3 regions of the Ensifer sp. 1H6 genome follow, and region 3 is predicted to be linked to each of the others. Evidence: riboswitches for the same ligand, from Rfam matches in the RefSeq annotation. Region 3 holds a riboswitch; each other region holds the start of a gene.
What was found. A riboswitch is a leader RNA that binds a small molecule or an ion and turns the genes downstream of it on or off. The one in region 3 is predicted to bind thiamine pyrophosphate.
Positions count from the first base shown of each region.

Region 1 (6,540 bases), on a different contig from region 3:
AAGGCGCTTGAAACCGTCGACATCCAGAGCCGCATCGATGCCAATCTCAAGGCCTCGCTGCTGAGGGCAGTGCTGGAGCGGCAGCGCGCGCTGCCTCTGGTACTGGCAGACGATGTAGAGGTGAAGACGGCGCTTGAGAAGGGTGGCGACCAGCCGTTGCAGCGGCTCAATCAAAAGCTCGAGGCGCTGGCCGCCAATACGGATGCGGCGGTGATCTACGCGATTGGCCTCGACGGCGTGGCGGTGGCTGCCAGCAACTGGCGCGAGCCAACCAGCTTCGTCGGCAATGACTACGCTTTCCGCGAATATTTCCGGCTGGCGATGCGCGATGGCAAGGCCGAGCATTTCGCCATGGGCACCGTCAGCAAGCGGCCAGGCCTCTACATATCAAGACGTGTCGACGGGCCTGACGGCCCGGTTGGCGTCGTGGTCGCCAAGCTCGAATTCGGCGGGGTCGAGGCCGATTGGCTCGCCTCCGGCAAGCCGGTCTATGTCACCGACCGGCGCGGCATCGTGCTGATCACCAGCTTCCCGTCCTGGCGCTTCATGACGACCCGTACCATCCCCGGGGATCGCCTCGCCGCCATCCGCGACAGCCTGCAGTTCGGCGATGCCTCCCTGCTGCCGCTACCGTTCCGCCGGATCGAGCCAACGAGCAATGGATCGAGCGTGCTGACAGCGCTTCTGCCCGGCAGCAGCGAGCGGCAATACCTCAGGGTCGAGACCATGGTTCCCTCGACCAGCTGGCGGCTGGAGCAATTGGCACCGCTAGACGCAGCCCTTGGCGCCGCGAGCCGCGAGGCAAGGCTGCTGGCCCTTGCCGTTATCGTGCCGCTGCTGGCGCTTGCCGCATTCCTTCTTCGCCGGCGCCAGGCTTTGACGCAGGTCGCGGCCAACGAACGCGCCGCGCGCGATGAGTTGGAACGCCGAGTGGCCGAGCGCACACAGGACCTAAGCCTCGCCCGCGATCACCTCGAAACCGAGATCGCCGACCACAGGCGCACGGGCGAGAGGCTGCAGGCGGTGCAGCAGGAACTGGTCCAGGCCAACCGCCTGGCAATCCTCGGACAGGTGGCGGCGGGCGTTGCCCACGAGATCAATCAGCCGGTCGCAACCATCCGCGCCTATGCCGACAATGCGCGCACCTTCCTCGACCGCGGCCAAAAAGAAACCGCCGTCGAAAATCTCGAAAGCATCGCTGCGCTGACCGAGCGGGTCGGCACCATCACCGACGAACTGCGCAGCTTTGCGCGCAAGGGCCGTTTCGTCGCCGAACCGACGGCGATGCGGGAGGTGATCGAAGGCGCTCGAATGCTGCTGCGCAGCCGCTTTGCCGGCCGCATGGACGCGATCGTCATCGACCTGCCTGATAACGGCCTCAGCGTGCTCGGCAATCGCATCCGCTTGGAACAGGTGCTGATCAACCTGTTGCAGAATGCCCTGGAAGCCCTCGGTGATCGGGCAGACGCTGAGATCCGTGTGCGGTGCGAGTTAGGCCCCTCCGAAACAGTTTCGCTTGTTGTCGCCGACAATGGTCCGGGCATTCGGCCCGATATCCTCGAAGACCTTTTCACGCCGTTCAACACCTCCAAGGATGAAGGTCTCGGTCTCGGCCTTGCCATCTCCAAGGAGATTGTCGCCGACTATGGCGGCGACATCGAGGTCAAGACCAGCCCTGAGGGCACCGTCTTCACCGTGCGTTTGAAGAGGGCCTGAGCGATGCAGCAATCCGTATGCCTCGTCGACGACGACAGCGAACTCAGGCGGGCGATGAAGCAGACGCTGGAGCTTGCCGGCCTCGCGGTCTCCGCCTTTCCCGGCGCGGCGGAAGCGCTCGCAATCCTCAACCCGGATTTTAGCGGGATCGTCATCAGCGATATCCGCATGCCCGGGATCGACGGCCTCACGCTGTTTCGCCGGATCGCCGATTTCGACCCCGACCTGCCCGTCATTCTGGTCACCGGCCACGGCGATATCCCGATGGCCGTTCAGGCCATTAAGGACGGCGTCTATGATTTCATCCCGAAACCCTTTGCCGCCGACCGTCTGGTGCAGAGCGCACGCCGCGCCTTGGAAAAACGCCGGCTGGTGATGGAAAACCGCGCGCTGAAACGCGCAGCCGAAGTCGCCGGTGAGAGCCTGCCGCTGATTGGCCAGACACCGGTCATGGAACGGCTGCGCCAGACCTTGCGGCATATCGCCGACACCGACGTGGATGTGCTTGTTGCCGGCGAAACCGGCAGCGGCAAGGAGGTGGTGGCGACGCTGCTGCACAATTGGAGCCGGCGCCGCAACGGCAACTTCGTGGCGCTGAACTGCGGCGCACTGCCGGAAACGGTAATCGAGAGCGAGCTTTTCGGCCACGAGCCCGGCGCCTTCACCGGTGCACTGAAGAAGCGCGTCGGCCGTATCGAGCATGCGAGCGGCGGCACGCTTTTCCTCGATGAGATCGAGGCGATGCCGCCGGCAACGCAGGTCAAGATGCTGCGAGTGCTTGAAGCCCGTGAGATCACGCCGCTTGGCACCAATATCGTGCGCCCCGTCGATATTCGGGTCATCGCCGCGGCCAAGATCGACCTCGGCGACCCGGCCCAGCGGGGCGATTTTCGCGAGGATCTCTATTTCCGGCTGAACGTCGTCACCCTGTCGATCCCGCCGCTGCGCGAACGCCGGGACGATATCCCCCTTCTCTTCTCGCATTTCCTGACGCGGGCAGCCGAGCGTTTCAAGCGCGACGTGCCGACGCTTTCGCTGGCCGTCAGCCACTATCTGAGGTCTCATTCCTGGCCGGGCAATGTGCGCGAGCTCTCGCACTTCGCCGAGCGCGTCGCCCTTGGCGTCGAAGGTTCGCTCGGCCAACCGATTGCCGCCGCGCCGACCAGTGCCGGCCTGCCCGAGCGGATCGAGCGCTACGAGGCGGAAATTCTGAAAGAAGCGCTGCGGGCGCAGCACGGCGACGTCAAGGCGACGATCGAAGCGCTCGGCATTCCGCGCAAGACCTTCTATGACAAGCTGCAGCGGCACGGCATCAACCGTGCGGATTATGCCGATCGCCGGGGATCAGAGAAGTCCGGCCGCTAGCGCATTTCCAGGAAAAGTGCGGAGCGGTTTTCCGTCAGGAAATGCGTAAAAACGAAAAGAACGAGCGTGCCCGCGGCTTCGTCTCATCCGGAAACGCTCTACCGGGCAATCAACAGGCCTGACACGCAACCTTCGGATTAACGCTTGACGGCGCATCCGGATCGATGGCTATCTCTAGGCATTCACCAGGGGGGTCCCGTCAAGGGGCTGAGATACTGCTGGGCGGATCGGCTTTGCCGACCGAGGCGCAGTGACCCGTTGAACCTGATCCAGTTCATACTGGCGTAGGGACGGTGCAGACATTGACGCCACGATTCCGTCATTCGCGCGGAATTTCAGGCAAACATGTCTTTTCCTTCCGGCTTCAGAACTGGGTCTCCAACCGCAAACTTGGAGCCTCATCATGAATATTGCCACCAAACCCGCAGAACTCTCGGTCACAAAAGGCCCGCTTCCCGCCTCGAAAAAGGTCTACAAGCCAGGCACGATCCATCCCGACATCCGCGTTCCCATGCGCGAAATCACCCTGCACCCGACGTCGGCGAGCCGCCGGTCACCGTCTACGACGCCTCCGGTCCCTACACCGTAGAAGATGCCAACATCCGCATCGAGGATGGATTGCCAAGACCGCGCCGCGACTGGATCATCGCTCGCGGCGATGTCGAAGCCTATGACGGGCGCGACGTGCGGCCGGAAGACAACGGCTTTGCCTCCGGCGACCGGCTGACGCCGACCTTTCCCCTCCGTCACGCGCCGCTGCGCGCAACCGGCCGGCGCGCGGTGACGCAGCTTGCCTATGCGCGGGCCGGCATCATCACGCCCGAGATGGAGTTCGTCGCCATCCGCGAGAACCTTGGCCGCGACGCTGCACGCGCCGCGCTACGCGACGGCGAAAGCTTTGGCGCCCATATCCCCGATCACGTCACGCCCGAATTCGTCCGCCAGGAGATTGCCAGCGGCCGCGCCGTGCTGCCGGCCAACATCAACCACCCAGAATCCGAACCGATGATCATCGGCCGGAATTTCCTGGTGAAGATCAATGCCAATATCGGCAACTCCGCCGTCACTTCGTCGATGGCCGAGGAAGTGGAGAAGATGGTCTGGGCCACTCGCTGGGGCGCCGATACGGTGATGGACCTTTCGACCGGCCGCAACATCCACAACATCCGCGAATGGATCATCCGCAACTCGCCCGTGCCGATCGGCACCGTGCCGCTCTACCAGGCGCTGGAAAAGGTCAACGGCATCGCCGAGGATCTCACATGGGAAGTCTATCGCGATACGCTGATCGAGCAGGCGGAACAGGGGGTCGATTACTTCACCATCCATGCCGGTGTCCGGCTGCACTATATCCCGCTGACCGTCGACCGGGTCACCGGCATCGTCTCGCGCGGCGGCTCGATCATGGCGAAATGGTGCCTGCACCACCACAAGGAGAGCTTTCTCTACGAGCACTTCGAAGAGATCTGCGACATCTGCCGCGCCTATGACGTCTCGTTTTCGCTCGGCGACGGCCTGCGTCCGGGCTCGATCGCCGATGCCAATGACGCGGCGCAATTTGCCGAACTGGAAACGCTGGGCGAGCTGACGAAGATCGCCTGGGCGAAAGACTGCCAGGTGATGATCGAGGGCCCCGGCCACGTGCCGATGCACAAGATCAAGGAAAACATGGACAAGCAGCTCGCTGTCTGTGGGGAGGCGCCGTTCTATACGCTTGGGCCCCTGACGACCGACATCGCCCCCGGCTACGACCACATCACCTCGGGCATCGGTGCCGCGATGATCGGCTGGTTCGGAACGGCCATGCTCTGCTATGTGACACCGAAGGAACATCTGGGGCTTCCCGACCGCAACGACGTCAAGGTGGGCGTCATCACCTACAAGATCGCGGCCCATGCCGCCGATCTCGCCAAGGGGCACCCGGCGGCCCGCACCCGCGACGACGCCCTGTCGCGCGCCCGCTTCGAGTTCCGCTGGGAGGACCAGTTCAACCTGTCGCTCGATCCGGAAACCGCCCGCTCCTTCCACGACGAAACCTTGCCGAAGGAGGCGCACAAGGTCGCGCATTTTTGCTCCATGTGCGGGCCGAAATTCTGCTCGATGCGGATCTCGCACGACATCCGCGCCGAGGCGCAGAAGGAAGGTTTTCAAGCGATGGCGGCCAAGTATCGTGAGGGTGGCGACCTCTATATGCCGGTCGACAGCGAGGCAGACGTTCGGGGATAACGACCACGCCAGAAGGGGCGGCGACCCCGCCCCTTCTGGCGCCCGGCGGGCTCCGGCACTCTTTACGCAATGGCCCATCTCTTCGTCATGCTCGGGCTCGACCCGAGCATCCACATTGGAGGCAGCCGGCTTGTCGATACGAGGCTGACACAGAGGTGCCGGCTGGATGCTCGGGTCAAGCCCGAGCATGACGGTGTGAGAGGAATTGCTGCCGCATCAGCATCTTGATCGCTCCAAGGAGGTCGCACCCGGCCCCTTCCGGCGCCCTAAGGGCTACCTGCAAGCCGGACGGCGACGTCGAGCAGGACATTGGCACCGGCGACGAGGTCTGCCGGATCCGTGTGTTCGCGCGGATTGTGGCTGATCCCGTCGCGGCTCGGCACGAAGATCATCGCCGCCGGCGCGATGCGCGCGATCATCTGGGCGTCGTGGCCGGCGCCGGAGGTCATCCGCCGGCTCTTCAGCCCACGGGCCTTCGCGGAAACTTCAATCGCCGCGACGACCGCACCGTCGAAACTGACGGGCTCGAACCGGGCGAGACGCTCGACAGAGACGGTCACATGCTCTTCCTGCTCAAGCCGGTCGAGAAAGCCGGAAAGCGCGCTTTCAAGCGCCCTCAGGCGATCCTCGTCCGGGTCGCGCAGGTCGATGGTAAAGACCGCGCGCGAGGGGATGACGTTGATCGCGTCCGGCTCGAAGCGCATGGTTCCGATCGTCGCAACGCTCGGCGCGTTTGATCGCGCGATGTGCTCGCGCAGGAACAGGCCGACGCGCGCGGCAGCAAGGCCCGCATCGCAGCGCATCGCCATCGGCGTCGTGCCGGCATGATTGGCAACGCCGTCGATGGTCACGCGCTGCCAGGAAATCCCTTGCAGATTTTCGACGGCGCCGATCGTGGTCGCTTCGCGCTCAAGCACCGGCCCCTGCTCGATGTGCAATTCAACATAGGCATGAGGTTTCAACGAGCCAGGCTCGACGCTTCCGGCGTAGCCGATGCGTTTGAGTTCCGATCCGAGCGTCGTGCCATCGGTTCCTACCGTCGCAAGCGCGGCTTCGACCGCAAGGCCGCCCACATGAACAAGCGACCCCAGCATATCGGGCGCGTAGCCCACCCCCTCCTCGTTGGTAAAGGCCGCGACGACGATCGGGCGGACAGGCGCGAATCCCTGCTCCTTCAGTGTCTCGATGACTTCGAGGGCGGCCAGCACGCCGTAGCTGCCATCGTAGATGCCG
Region 1 covers NZ_MOAI01000009.1:165,026-171,565, reverse strand. The annotation lists gene BKP54_RS13235 (sensor histidine kinase) at 1-1,716, shown strand, start outside; gene BKP54_RS13230 (sigma-54 dependent transcriptional regulator) at 1,720-3,081, shown strand; TPP riboswitch at 3,259-3,390, shown strand; partial or broken gene thiC (phosphomethylpyrimidine synthase ThiC) at 3,485-5,307, shown strand; gene BKP54_RS13220 (Zn-dependent hydrolase) at 5,574-6,540, opposite strand, start outside.
Region 1: another riboswitch for thiamine pyrophosphate. It lies ahead of thiC (phosphomethylpyrimidine synthase ThiC); the one in region 3 lies ahead of thiB (thiamine ABC transporter substrate binding subunit).

Region 2 (6,540 bases), on a different contig from region 3:
TCGCGCCGCCGCGAACAGGACAGCGCCCGCTCAATTGCTGAGGAACTCGTCAGGCATATCCGCATCAACCACCGTATCGAGCGCGCCGGAACTGAGGTCGACGATGCCGAAGTTGTCGCGCTCGTCGCGGCCGAACTTTGGAAGCTGCCTAACGCAGTAGCGAAAGACCTCGTCGCCATTGACGCCAACAGGAAAGAGGTCGCCCGTACAGCCATCGTCAACGCGCTGGTCGAAGCATTGACCCGGAGCTGCGAATTCACGTTCCTTCAACCCGAGTATCGGGGCATGGGGCCGTCGATCTACAAGGCGCCCAATGTTGGCCCACGTCGATAGCGCCTGAAAGGCTTGTCTATGGGAAGGAACAATCCTCTTAGAGCCGCGTTTTTTCCGGACATGCCACGTGACAGCAGGCAGTCCCCCCGCAGCCACTGTCGAACTCTCGGGCCCCTCCCGCAGGGGCCTATTTTTGTAGCTCGAAGACATCGACTTTATCGGCCAGTTCGCGCAGCCCTTTGAACGACGGATGACGGAGCTTCCCGTCGCTGCTCCATGACCGGTCCATCTTTAACCGTTTGCACCTTTCTAGCAGCATGGTGGCAACACGTTCCCGACAAGGTGTGCCAGCGTGGTTTTATCGAGAGCCGCGTAAAAGAGAAATCAGGGCTGCCCTGCTCGATGCAGCAAATATGATCTGGACGTTGCGGATTATCCTGGATGGGAAGGAATGAAGCTTCCCATGTTTGAACAAGAGTCCCCTCCGCCTGAGCTAGTTCGAAAAGGCTAAGGGCAAATCGCTCCGTTTTGAAGTAACTTTAGCCCCTACTAAAATTGGAGAGGATCCCGCAATGCCGAACTATATCGCATGCGCCCTAGCTTTCCTCACATACTTTTCGTGCACCGCCTCCTATGCTCAGACAACCTTCCAGGTCCCAGGACACCCATTTCGCTCGACTGTGAATTGTGTTCGCGAGGCGCCAATTGGCAAGTTCGACCGCAAGTGCGACATTCCACTAACCGGCTGGCGCTGCGCCGAAGGTCTGTGGCTTCCGATTGTCCAGAGCGGCCTCTAGGTCGCTAGAGGTCCCAGGGCGCACGCCCCTGTCCCAAGCAAAGCAACACTCTGGGATCACATCGATCGGCACGGCCTGGCGCGATGGTTCGGCACAACTCAGTCGATCGTGGCACGTGGTCGACGCATGCGTTGTAAGCAGTGCAGCAACAACAACGGTAACGTGATCCGGGTGCGAAAACACCGACGGTGATTGTCGACCGCAGCGATGGAACATTGTTGTCGCACCCGAGTTATAAGAGCACCCCAACGTATCAGCTCCAAGGCCCCTCTTCCCCGGGTCTATTTTTTGAGCTCGAAGACATCAACGTTCTCGGCCAGCTCGCGCAGGCCTTCGAACGATGGATGCCGTAACTTCCCTTCGCTGGTGATCTCGGTATAGGTGATCGGCGACAAATGCCGGCTCACAGAAAACCGCGTTCTTGCGCTTGAGCGCGACCGGCGGCATGTCCGACAATTGCTTGCGAAGGTCGCGGGCCATTTTGTCCGTAAAGCCTGTTCCGACCCCGCCTACATAGACCAGCTCGTTGCCTCGCCTCGCCGTAAGCAGCAACCGCGAAATCGCGCCGGCCACCTTCGTCGATGGCTCACATCCGACGACTACGAAGCCGTCGCTCTGGATGCACTTCAGCTTTACCCAATCGCCGTTGTGAAGCAGGCACCTTGGTCGAGAACCGTGGGCGGGTACTTTAGCCAGAGCCATAAGGCACGCACGCCAAACAGAGTGACGATACATTAGCAATCGGAACAATGCCTTACCGCACGCGTTTTTAAGTGCATAAGCGTTGGTGTATTGTGGAGGCAACCCAACGTGGGCTCCGGACGGTCTGGCTACTCTCCAACCCAAAGACCGTCTGGATCTCCCTCCACGATTCCAGTGTAATCCCCCCAGCAACGGCGCATACTCTATGCGGGGCAAACATCGGCCCTGTTCTCCCCTGGGCCGGCTGGGATTAGGGCTATGGGTAAAGCGGTTGGATCTCGCACAGGGATTGTAACGCCTGACGACGTCAAGCAGATCGAATGTGTCTTCCGGGAAATGGTCCAGGAAAGGCACCTCGCCTTTGATAGCGATGAAGCCGTTACGCTCGCGGCGCACCTGATCAGCCTTTTTCAAAGCGGCATCCACGACCACGATGCGCTCAAGCAAATGGCTGGTTAATTGGGAGGGTGGCTGCCTGACCCGGCGGGACAACTGGAAAAGAGCGGCCTTCTTTTGGGGCTCTGCGGGAAGACCGCTAGCAATCTCAGCAACGACTAAATATCGAACTAAATCTGATGATTGGCGAGAACAATTCGCATTTAAGGAAAGGAGCGGCTAAGGAGTCGTCTCGTTTCCGCTGTCGTTCCCGCGGCGCCTTTTATAAGCGCCGCTTCTCTGTGGGCTCTGAGCCGGATTCCCCGCTACCAGCAGCAGTTCGACGCACGCAAATCTCAACTTTTGCTCACTTGGAGCCAATTAAAGATTTCGCTATCTTTCTCTCTTCGGTGAAGGCGGTAGCTCAAGAAGGGAGGTCTAAATGGCTATTCACTTTGACCAGTCAGGTTTTGAACTCGCACCCGAACAGCTCGATACACTTCAAAGGATATTCGATCGCATTTGCTTCGAAACGAGGATCCCGCGCCAAGACATCCGCGCTGGCCGCCTCGCAAAATTCCTGATGGATGAATTTAGGTTCGGCAATACGGATGAGTTGGCGTTAACAGAGTGCGGTCGCTGGTTCTGTAGGCGGGCGAGCCCAACACGTCGAATTCAGAGCGAACAGCAACCGACCAGTATGCTGCACTAGGCGATGTGTTGCTCAACACCGCAGAGTGACGCGCTGCCCCACTCTCGGCCCTCGACTGGGATCACACTACGCCAGGCATACTCCGGTCAGCGTGGCCGCGCAACGGCCACGCCGTCATCGAGATGCCCCAGAGACAGCTGAAAATATTCCGCATCCGAGGCCCGATCCGATATGCATGTGCTCGTTAATTCAGCGCCGGCGTCGGTCCCCAGACCTCGCGATAGAATCGGAAGTCGGCACGTTCATGTCCGTGCTGCGAGCAGCAGGCGACGGGACTTATCGAGACCAAACATGTCGCCATAGCGATCGAGCGCGACCATGACGGAGGTGAAGTTGCTTGCATTGACCGCCCTTTCGCGGCCGAGCGAATTTTCTGCACAGATATGGCGCCATTCGGATTCCTTTTTATTGGATGCTGGCCATTTTCCGACCGGGCTTGCACCGTGAACCACTCAAAACGGGGGACTCTCATGGCTCCAGGACGAGGAGAAATGGTCGAACTGCATGAACGCCGTGGCTCTCATCGCCTCGGGCGCGCCCGCGCAGGCGGACACGACGGTGTGCTTGGGAAATGTGTGTATTGTCACTTCCAGGGACGGCACCAACCATGAAAGGTCTCTGAGCGACATCAATGAAGAAGCGAGAAAGGAATCGCTTGAGAACATTCGAGACCATTGATTGTTGTGTGGCAGACGATGCCTCCACTTGCCTGAGAGCAAAACTCACGCTGCAGCGCCTTTTCTACTAAACGCATGCTCCTTGATGCCTTCCCGCCGCTAGACGAGCGCGAGGCCCGCCGCATTGATGCGCCGGCTCATGTTGCTCCTCTCGGCGCGATACGCGTTGAGTCTAAGGTATGTGGATGACGCTTTAGCCCCGTTGGGAATAAACTAACAACGCTTGACAAAGCACGGCATTGGCCGTTCAACTCGGTTCATTCACCAGGGGAGTCCCGACAAGGGGCTGAGATATTGCTGGGCGGATCGGCTCTTTCGACCGCAGCGCAATGACCCGTTGAACCTGATCCAGTTCATGCTGGCGTAGGGACGGTGGGAACGACGGCAGTTGCGACAGCTCCTTTGCGATCGCGTGGACGTGTCTCTATCTTTCCAGCGCCAAGATCTGGGTCTCCAAACGTCAAGGTTGGAGCCGACCAATGGTTTTTTCAGATGTCGTACACGAGCCAAACCGCGGACATAGACGGCAACATCGACGCCCGTTAGCGGTGCGGCGCATGGATGAATGGCCCTACAGCTCCGGCCAGGTAACAGCTCGAACGGCTGCCAAATGAGGCAGGTGCTGATCAACGGAGCGGGTGTCATCGGCCTTGTCACCGCATACGAACTGGCGCGACGCGGCATTGAGGTCGACGTCTTCGAACGTTCAAAACGGATTGGCGCCGGCGCATCCTGGTTTGCGGGCGGCATGCTGGCGCCCTGGTGTGAGCGCGAAAGTGCCGACGAGAAAGTCGAACGCGTCGGCGCGACAGCCATCGAGTGGTGGAAGACGGCGCTGCCCGACAAGGTCGTGCAAGAGGGGACACTTGTCGTCGCCGCCGCGCGCGATACACGCGAGCTCGATCGCTTCGCGGCGCGAACCAAAGGGCACAGATGGCTTGATGCAGACCAGATAGCCGAACTGGAACCCGATCTCGCCGGCCGTTTTTCTCGTGCACTCCACTTCCCGAGGGAAGCGCATCTCGATCCGAGAGAGGCGCTGCCTTCACTCCATGACACATTAATGGCCATGGGGGTGCGTTTTCATTTCGGCCAGGCGACCGATGCCACCGTCGATCGCCGTGTCGATTCGCATATTGACTGCACAGGCCCTGCCAGGCTCCCGGATGACGCGGCACTGCGGGGCGTGCGTGGCGAGATGCTCTATCTGCGCACCGGCGACATTCAACTGTCGCGTCCAGTGCGCTTCCTGCATCCTCGACACCCCATCTATGTCGTTCCACGCCGCCAGGGCGTCTTCATGGTCGGGGCAACAATGATAGAGAGCGAATTGTCCGGTCCTATCACTGCACGGTCGCTGATGGAGCTCTTAAACGCAGCCTACGCCCTGCACCCGGCCTTCGGCGAAGCGCAGATCACCGAAACCGGAACTGGCATTCGCCCCGCCTACCCCGACAATCTGCCAAGGATCACGAAAAGCGGTTCGATCTATTCCGTGAACGGTATGTATCGGCATGGTTTCCTGCTCTCGCCGGCTCTTGCGCACGACGTTGCCGAACTTCTGCTCAACCCGGACCACAGATCGGAGTTCTATGATGAACCTTAACGTCAATGGCGAAGAGCACGAGGTCGCCTGCTCGACGCTCGCCGAACTGATGGCTGCACTCGACTATGAAGGAAGCTGGCTGGCGACCGCTGTCAACGGCGAACTCGTTCACGCGGCCGACCGCGATCGATGGCGCTTAGGCGATCATGATCGCATCGAAATTCTCTCGCCGATGAAAGGTGGCTGAACATGCTGCAAGTCTACGACACGGAAATCACCTCTCGACTGCTTCTGGGAACAGCGGGCTATCCATCTCCAGCCGTGCTTTCGGACGCCGTGCGGGCTTCAGGGACACAAATCATCACGGTCTCGTTGAGGAGAGAGACGGCCGGCGGCAAAGCGGGAGGTGCGTTTTTCGAACTGATCCGCGAGCTCGGGACGAAAATACTGCCGAACACCGCCGGCTGCCACACCACCAAGGAGGCGGTGCTCACTGCCAAGATGGCGCGCGAGGTTTTCAAGACGAACTGGATCAAGCTCGAAGTGATCGGCAATCACGACACATTGCAGCCGGATGTGTTCTCGCTGGTCGAAGCCGCACGGATCCTTTCGAACGAAGGCTTCGAGGTCTTTCCCTATACAACCGACGATCTGGTTGTCGCCGAGCGCCTGCTGGAAGCTGGCTGCCGCGTGTTGATGCCCTGGTGCGCTCCGATCGGCAGTGCCATGGGGCCGCAAAATCCGTCCGCCTTGCGGTCGATGCGCGCGCATTTCCCGGACGTGCCTCTGATTGTCGATGCGGGCATCGGCCGCCCTTCGCATGCAACGACAGTGATGGAGCTCGGTTTCGATGCCGTGCTCCTGAATACCGCGGTGGCCGGCGCGGGAAATCCGGCCGTGATGGCATCGGGTTTTGCCAAGGCGATCGAGGCCGGTCGGCTGGCTTTTGAAGCCGGCATGCTCGAACCGCGAGACCTGGCAGTCCCCTCCACCCCGGTGATCGGAAAGGCAGTCTTCTCATGAAGCTCGATCCCTTCTACCTCATTGTCGACAGCGCGAATTGGGTCGAACGCCTCGTTCCAATTGGAGTGAGGCTGGTCCAGCTTCGCATCAAGGAAAGACCCGATAGCGAGGTTCGTAGCGATATCCGCATCGCCAGAACCATATGCGACAGACACGGCTGCCAACTTGTCGTCAACGACCATTGGCGCATCGCGATCGACGAAGGCTGCGATTTCGTTCATCTCGGTCAGGAAGATCTGGCGCAAGCTGACGTGGCCGCCATTCGTCGGGCCGGACTGAAGCTCGGCATCAGCACACATGACGAGGCCGAACTCGATATGGCGCTGTCAGTCGCGCCCGACTATGTCGCGCTGGGCCCGGTCTATCCGACCATTCTCAAGAAGATGAAGTGGGAGCCGCAGGGGCTTGCCCGCCTCACCACTTGGAAGAAGAAAA
Region 2 covers NZ_MOAI01000031.1:48,738-55,277, forward strand. The annotation lists gene BKP54_RS28065 (hypothetical protein) at 1-333, shown strand, start outside; partial or broken gene BKP54_RS36825 (ATP-dependent DNA ligase) at 461-556, opposite strand; gene BKP54_RS28075 (hypothetical protein) at 2,031-2,231, shown strand; gene BKP54_RS28080 (hypothetical protein) at 2,590-2,859, shown strand; TPP riboswitch at 3,793-3,924, shown strand; gene thiO (glycine oxidase ThiO) at 4,147-5,142, shown strand; gene thiS (sulfur carrier protein ThiS) at 5,132-5,329, shown strand; gene BKP54_RS28100 (thiazole synthase) at 5,332-6,105, shown strand; gene BKP54_RS28105 (thiamine phosphate synthase) at 6,102-6,540, shown strand, end outside.
Region 2: another riboswitch for thiamine pyrophosphate. It lies ahead of thiO (glycine oxidase ThiO); the one in region 3 lies ahead of thiB (thiamine ABC transporter substrate binding subunit).

Region 3 (6,540 bases):
ACGCTGATCGGACGGATGGTATCGGGCTGCAGGCCGGTCACCCAGCCGCTGGCGATGTAATCCGTCAGGCTCTTGCGGGCCGTATCGGCGATGCCGTCGAAACGGATCGCCACGTCGCCGGGGCCGGTTGCCAGGACCGCTTCTGCCTTGTTGTCGATCTGGAAGCCGGTCGGCACGTCGAAACGAATGCCGAGCTGGCCATGCATGAAGGTCTGGCCGCGGACATAGCCTTCCTGCGGGCTGTCGCCATAGAGCAGGCCGTCGATGCCGGCGAGATAATAGTCGCGCCCGCGGTCGCCGCTGGTGCCCTCGGCGCCAAACGCGCGCGCGTGCCGGCGCGCGAGATCGACGCGCTGCGGGGCATTCGGGTGGCTCGATAGGAAGTCGAGGCTCTGGTCTGCTTCCGGATCGACCGCGGAGAAGCGGCTGTAGGCGGCCATGGAATCGAGGAAGCGTGCCGCCGCATAGGGGTCGTAACCGGCCTCGCCCAGCATGCGCACGCCGATGACGTCAGCCTGGAGCTCCTGGTTGCGGGAGAAGGCGGCCAGACGCAGCTTGCCGCGCGCCAGTGCCTGCTTGCCGGCGAGATCCGAGGACAGCACCTCGGAGACGACGCGGCTGGCGATGACTTCCGCCTCTTCGCGCTGCTGGCGCTCGATGCCATGGTTGGCGGTGACGTGCGCCATTTCATGCGACAGCACGGCCGCAACCTCGGACGCGTCATTGGCAAGCGCAAGCAGGCCGCGGGTGACATAGAGATAGCCGCCGGGCAGCGCAAAGGCGTTGATCGCCGGGGAATTGAGAATGGTGATGCGGTAGGACTGCTGCGGGTTTTCCGAGACGGCCGTCAGGGCGCCGGCGATGCGGGCGACCAGCCGCTCCGTCTTTGCGTCCTTGTACTCCCCGCCGTAGCTCGCGACGATGCGCGGGTGTTCGCGCGCGCCGAGCTGGGCACGGGGGTCGTTCTTCTGGACTTCGTCGACGATCTGCGGATTGGAGGACGGCGATACGGTCGGCTCGTAGGTCTGCTCGATCACCGACTGGCAGGCGGAAAGCAGCGTCGTCGCAAGCAATGCAACCACAGCACGTGTCCGGAGGCCTCCGCGCTTGGGCGGGAACCGGTCGTTTCTGACTGTATGACTTTCCATGCCTCAGCCCGTTTCCCGTCCAACGCCACCCCACAACAGGGACTCGGGCGGCGTTGAAAGTCTTACTTTTTCAGCCGGATACGTCCGATCCGGCAAGAGTATTCCAGCCCTGGTCTTGCTGTATCTGATTTCAGCGCCACCTGCCTAGTTTACCCCGGTAGAAATAGTTGCCCCGTGGTATCACGGCAACGGATACGCGAATATTCGTGACGCTCCGGCCGGACAATCCGCGCGTCGCATGGCGCGGCGGTCAAATTGTGGCGGAGTACCACGCGCGCTAGAGCATTTCCGGTTTAGACGACGTCGCGGAAACGCTCTATCTGCCTGTTTCCACGCATTTCCTGACGGAAAACCGCTTCGCACTTTTCCTGGAAATGCTCCAAGATTCCACGTCGCATCACGCGTTGCCGAGAAAGCGGTTGATGGACGCCATATCGCGCCGTTCGAGAAAGCGCTCGACCGGGTCATGGGCGATGATACGCCCCTGGTCCAGAAAAAGCACGCTATCGGCCAGCGCCCTCACGTCATCGGGATGGTGCGTGATCATCAGGATCGTGTTGTTTTCCTGATCATGCAGGTCCTGCAGCAGTGCCCGCATACCGGCCCTCATGCCGGGATCGAGAGCGGCAAAAGGCTCATCCAGCAGCAGCAGCGGGCGATGTCGCACCAAGGCGCGCGCCAACGCCACACGCTGTCGTTCGCCGCCGGACAGCGTCGGCGGCAGGCGCTTGCCGAAGCTGTCGAGCCCGACGCGGCCGAGGGCATCGTCTATCCGTGCGCGATCAGCGACCGACAGGCGAAGCGAGGGGCTGATGCCGAAGCCGACATTGGTCGCGACGTCGAGATGTGCAAACAGGTTGTTGTCCTGAAAGATCACGGAGACGGGTCGTTCTGCCGGCGCCTGTCCCGACATCGTCTTGCCGAGAATGCGAACCTCGCCCCGGTCCGGCTCCTCGAAACCGGCGATGACATGAAAGAGGGTCGACTTTCCCGACCCGGAGGCCCCGGCAACTGCGACGATGCCACCTGGCTGAATGGCGCAATCGAAGTGCAGTGCGGTGGTGTCGTAACGAACGTCGACGCCAACAAGTTCTACCGCCGCCTGGGAATTCATGCGTTTCGTCCTTCCGGCACTCGCCTGTCGCCGGCCGTGCCGAGCATGGTGAAGATCAGGCAGATGAGGCCGAGGAAGAGCGCCAGACCGGCTGCATCCGCGGTGCGATAGCTGCCCATCCGGCTGTAGAGCAGCCATGGAAGCGTGACCATGTCCTGCGAACCGAACAGCGCCACTGCACCAAGGTCGCCGAGCGACAGCGCCATGGCGAAGGAGAACGCCATCAGCAACGGTTTCCGGAGCGGCGGCAAGTCGATCCATCGCAGGCGATGGAAGCCGCGGATGCCGAGGCTTGCTGTCAGTCGGTCGGTGCGTGCGGCATGTGTTGCCATCGCCGGTGCCAGGATCCGGTGCACGAACGGCAGCGCATCAATGCGTTGATGGCGACGACGATGGCGGGGGCGAAACGGGCGACATCGCCGAAGGGGCGCAGGAGCAGAAACCATCCCGCACCGAGCACGACCGGCGGCACCAGCAGCACCAGCGACGTGCTGGCGGTGACAGTGCCCGCAAATGCCCTGGCCAAGGTCGGGGCGTGGCGACGCGCCACGACGATGCCGGCGGCGCGGATCATCGCGGCGGCCATGGTGACGCAAAAGAATGCCGAGAGGACGGCGATGACAATGCTGGTGACGAGAGCACGATGCACGGTCGGGTCGCCGGCAAGCTTCACCAGATCCGCACGCAGGCCGGAACCGACGACGGCGATCAGCGGTGCGCCGATGAAGAGCAGCGAGAACAGGATCCAGCCGGCGTCGGACGTCCGGGAGAGGCCGGTTCCTGCATCATAGCGTCTGGAGATTTTGCCCGCGGTTGCGCTTTGTGCAGGTTCGGTCGCGACACGCGTTAGAGCCAGGAGCAGGGCTCCGGTCATGACGATCTGTAGGGCGGACAGGGCGATCGCCCGCGGCGGGTCGAAATCGAAGCGCAGCGCCTGGTAGATCGCGACCTCGATGGTGCTGGCGGCAGGCCCGCCGCCGAGCGTCAGCACCAGCGTGAAGCTGGTGGCGCAGAGCATGAAGACGAGGCCGGCAGCACCTGGCAGCAATCCCCGAAGGACCGGCCACTCGACAAAGCGGAAGAGTGCGGCTGGCGGCATGCCGAGATTGGCGGCGGTTCTCCAGTATTCCGAAGGGATGCGCTCGAGCCCGGCGAGAAAGAGACGTGCGATAAGCGGCATGTTGAAGAAGACGTGGGCGAGCAGGATGCCGAAAAGGCCGTAGATGCTGATCGGCTGCTGCAGCCCGAGGCCGGCGAGGGCGGTGTTGAGCGCGCCCTGCCGGCCCCAGATCTCGATCAGCCCGAGCGCGCCGACAAGCACGGGCAGGCCGAGCGGCAGGGCCATCACCCGCAGAACCCAGACGCGGCCGGGAAAGCTCGGCCGGCGCGCAAGCGCCCGTGCGATCGGGATGGCAAGAACAACGGAAAGCAGCGTCGAAAGGCTCGCCTGCAGCAAGGTGAAGCGCGTTACCCGCCAGATATAGGCATCGAACAGCACGCTGTTGCCGAAGTCACCGCTCTGGAGCAAAAGGGCTGCAATCGCCAGGCCGACAAACAGCAGGATACCGCCGAGACTTAAAGTCCCGGCGGTCATCGTGATGCGATTTTCGGCAGGCGCGAACAAATGCGCCTCAGTTCTTGCTAATGGCGGCCAGCCATTCGTCGATCCAGGCCTTGCGGTTCGCCGCCACCTCTTCCGACGGCAGCAGGAAAGTCTTCTCCGGATTGACCAGCTTGCTAAAAGCCTCCGGCAGCGGCTCCTTGGTCGCCGCGACCGGCATCATCCAGTTGGTCGTCGGAATGATCGACTGGAACTCCGGGCCGGTCATGAAGGCGAGAAACTGCTTGGCAAGCTCCGGCTCCTTGGCGCTCTTGGTCATGCCGGCAACTTCGATCTGGATGTAGTGACCTTCCGAGAATTCGGCCGCCTGGTAGCGGTCGGTGTTTTCCGCCACCATGTGGTAGGCGGGCGACGTGGTGTAGGAAAGCACCATCGGCGCTTCGCCCTTGGTGAAGAGGCCATAGGCTTCCGACCAGCCCGGCGTTACGGTCAGTACCCTGTCCTTGAGCTTGGCCCAGGCGGCGCCGGCTTCGTCGCCATAGACGGCCTTGACCCAGAGAAGCAGACCGAGGCCCGGCGTCGAGGTGCGCGGATCCTCGATGACGATCTTCTGAGAGGCGTCGCCTTCGACCAGTTCCTTCAGGCTCTTCGGCGGCGTCTTCAAGGTCTGGGTGTCGTAGACGACGGCGAAATGGCCGTAGTCATAGGGAAGGAAGGTGTCGTCGGTGAAGTCGCCGGGTACCTTGACGTTGGCAGGCTCGATGCCGTGCGGCGCGAAGAAGCCGGTGGCCTTGGCCTCGGCGACGAGGTTTGTATCGAGGCCGAGCACGATGTCGGCCTTGGAGGCCGCGCCTTCGAGCTTGAGGCGGGTCAGAAGCTCGACGCCATCGGCGACGCCGACATAGGTGACCTTGCATTCGCAGGTCTTCTCGAAAGCTTCGGCGACCTTGGCACCCGGCCCCCATTCGGTGATGAAGCTTTCATAGGTGTAGACGGTCAGCGTCTTGTCGGCAGCAACGGCATTGGCCGCGAAGACAAGTCCTGCCGTCGCGGCAAGCGCTAGCCGGCTAAGAACCTTGAGTTGCGATGAATTGGACATGGCAGGCACCTCTCCCTAAAAATGATGTTGCATGGGAAAAGGGCGTATCGATCCGATCGCGTCTAATCCCTCCGCCGGTATGAGCCGGATCAGGTTCCGCGGGTTGGCGTTCAACGCCTCTCAGCCTTCGGCCGCCATGCGGTCGGAAGGCACCCCGTTAGAGCGGGTAGAGATTTACCGCCGAGCCGGTTTGATGGCAAGCGAAGTTTGAGGACGGCAAAAGCGCCCGCCCCGCATTTTCGCGCCGCGGCGCATGGGGTAAAATCGTCGGCAGAGTTTGCAGACGCCGAAGGAGCCTGCGATGACTGACATGCTCGTTCGCCTTTATGCACTGCCGGCACAAGCGAGATCACCGCTTGCTGACGGTATCGGCATTCACCGCGCAATGGCACCCGAACGAAGCTTGTTGTTCCCTGGATCGAGCAGACATTTGGCTCCGGCTGGGCGGGCGAGGCGGAGGCGGCCTTCAGATCGACGCCGACGTGCATGCACATCGCGGTGTTCGAGGACCGGATCGTCGGCTTTGCCTGCCACGATGTCACAGCGCTCGGTTTCTTCGGGCCGACGGGCGTCGACGAGGCCATGCGCGGACGGGGATCGGCGAGGCGCTCTTGCGCGTGAGCCTGACGGCGATGCGTGACGCAGGCTACGGTTACGCCATCATCGGCGGCGTCGGCCCGGCCGAATTCTACCGACGCACGGTCGGCGCCATCGAGATCCCCGATTCCAACCCCGGGATCTATGCGGAGATGCTGTTTCCCGATACCTTGCCCGAAGATCACTGACAACGAGGACGCAAAATCGCCGGATCGCGCCCTTGTTCGGTTTTCTTGCTTTTCCTTGCCCGTGCCTTTGCGCTATGGGCTTTGCCATGGCCCGATCCACCTTCACCATTCTGCTCGGCGGTGCACTGACCCCGACCGATCGCCTTGCGCGCCAGCTCGCAGGCAGCCGCTTCGTTGCGGCCGATGGCGGCATGCGGCATGCGCGGGTGCTATCCGTGACCCCCGACGTCTGGGTGGGCGATTTCGATTCGACCGAGGAGGCGCTGCTCGCGGAATTTGCCGATGTCCCGCGCGAGCCCTATCCCGCCGCCAAGGCTGCGACCGATGGCGAAATCGCTGTCGAGGCGGCGCTGTCGCGTGGCGCCGAAGCCTTGATCTTTGCCGGCGCGCTCGGAGGATCACGCAGCGACCATGCCTTCCTGCACCTGCTTCAGGCTGCTTCGCTGGCCGAACGTGGGTTGCCGGTGTTCATGACCTCGGGTGAGGAGGAGGCCTATCCGCTGCTTGCAGGCGAGATCGAAATCGATCTGCCGAAGGGCAGCCTATTCTCGATCCTCGGACTGACCGATCTCATCGGGCTTACGATCGTCAACGCGCGTTATCCGCTCACCGATTTCACGTTGCCGTTCGGGTCTTCGCGCACCGTTTCCAATGTCGCGGAGGGTCCCCTTCGCATTTCCCTCGACACCGGCCGGCGATCGTTCTCGCCCGCCCCTATGACCTTTCCGGAGCCTGAGCCTTGGCGCCTCCCATTCTGAAACTCGACGATATCTTCCTGACCTTCGGTGGCACGCCGCTTCTGGCCGGCGCCAACCTGCAGGTGGAGCCGGGGG
Region 3 covers NZ_MOAI01000021.1:50,370-56,909, reverse strand. The annotation lists gene BKP54_RS22865 (M48 family metalloprotease) at 1-1,148, opposite strand, end outside; gene BKP54_RS22860 (ATP-binding cassette domain-containing protein) at 1,546-2,262, opposite strand; partial or broken gene thiP (thiamine/thiamine pyrophosphate ABC transporter permease ThiP) at 2,259-3,862, opposite strand; gene thiB (thiamine ABC transporter substrate binding subunit) at 3,894-4,922, opposite strand; TPP riboswitch at 4,972-5,089, opposite strand; partial or broken gene BKP54_RS22845 (GNAT family N-acetyltransferase) at 5,224-5,707, shown strand; partial or broken gene BKP54_RS22840 (thiamine diphosphokinase) at 5,794-6,443, shown strand; gene BKP54_RS22835 (ABC-F family ATP-binding cassette domain-containing protein) at 6,447-6,540, shown strand, end outside.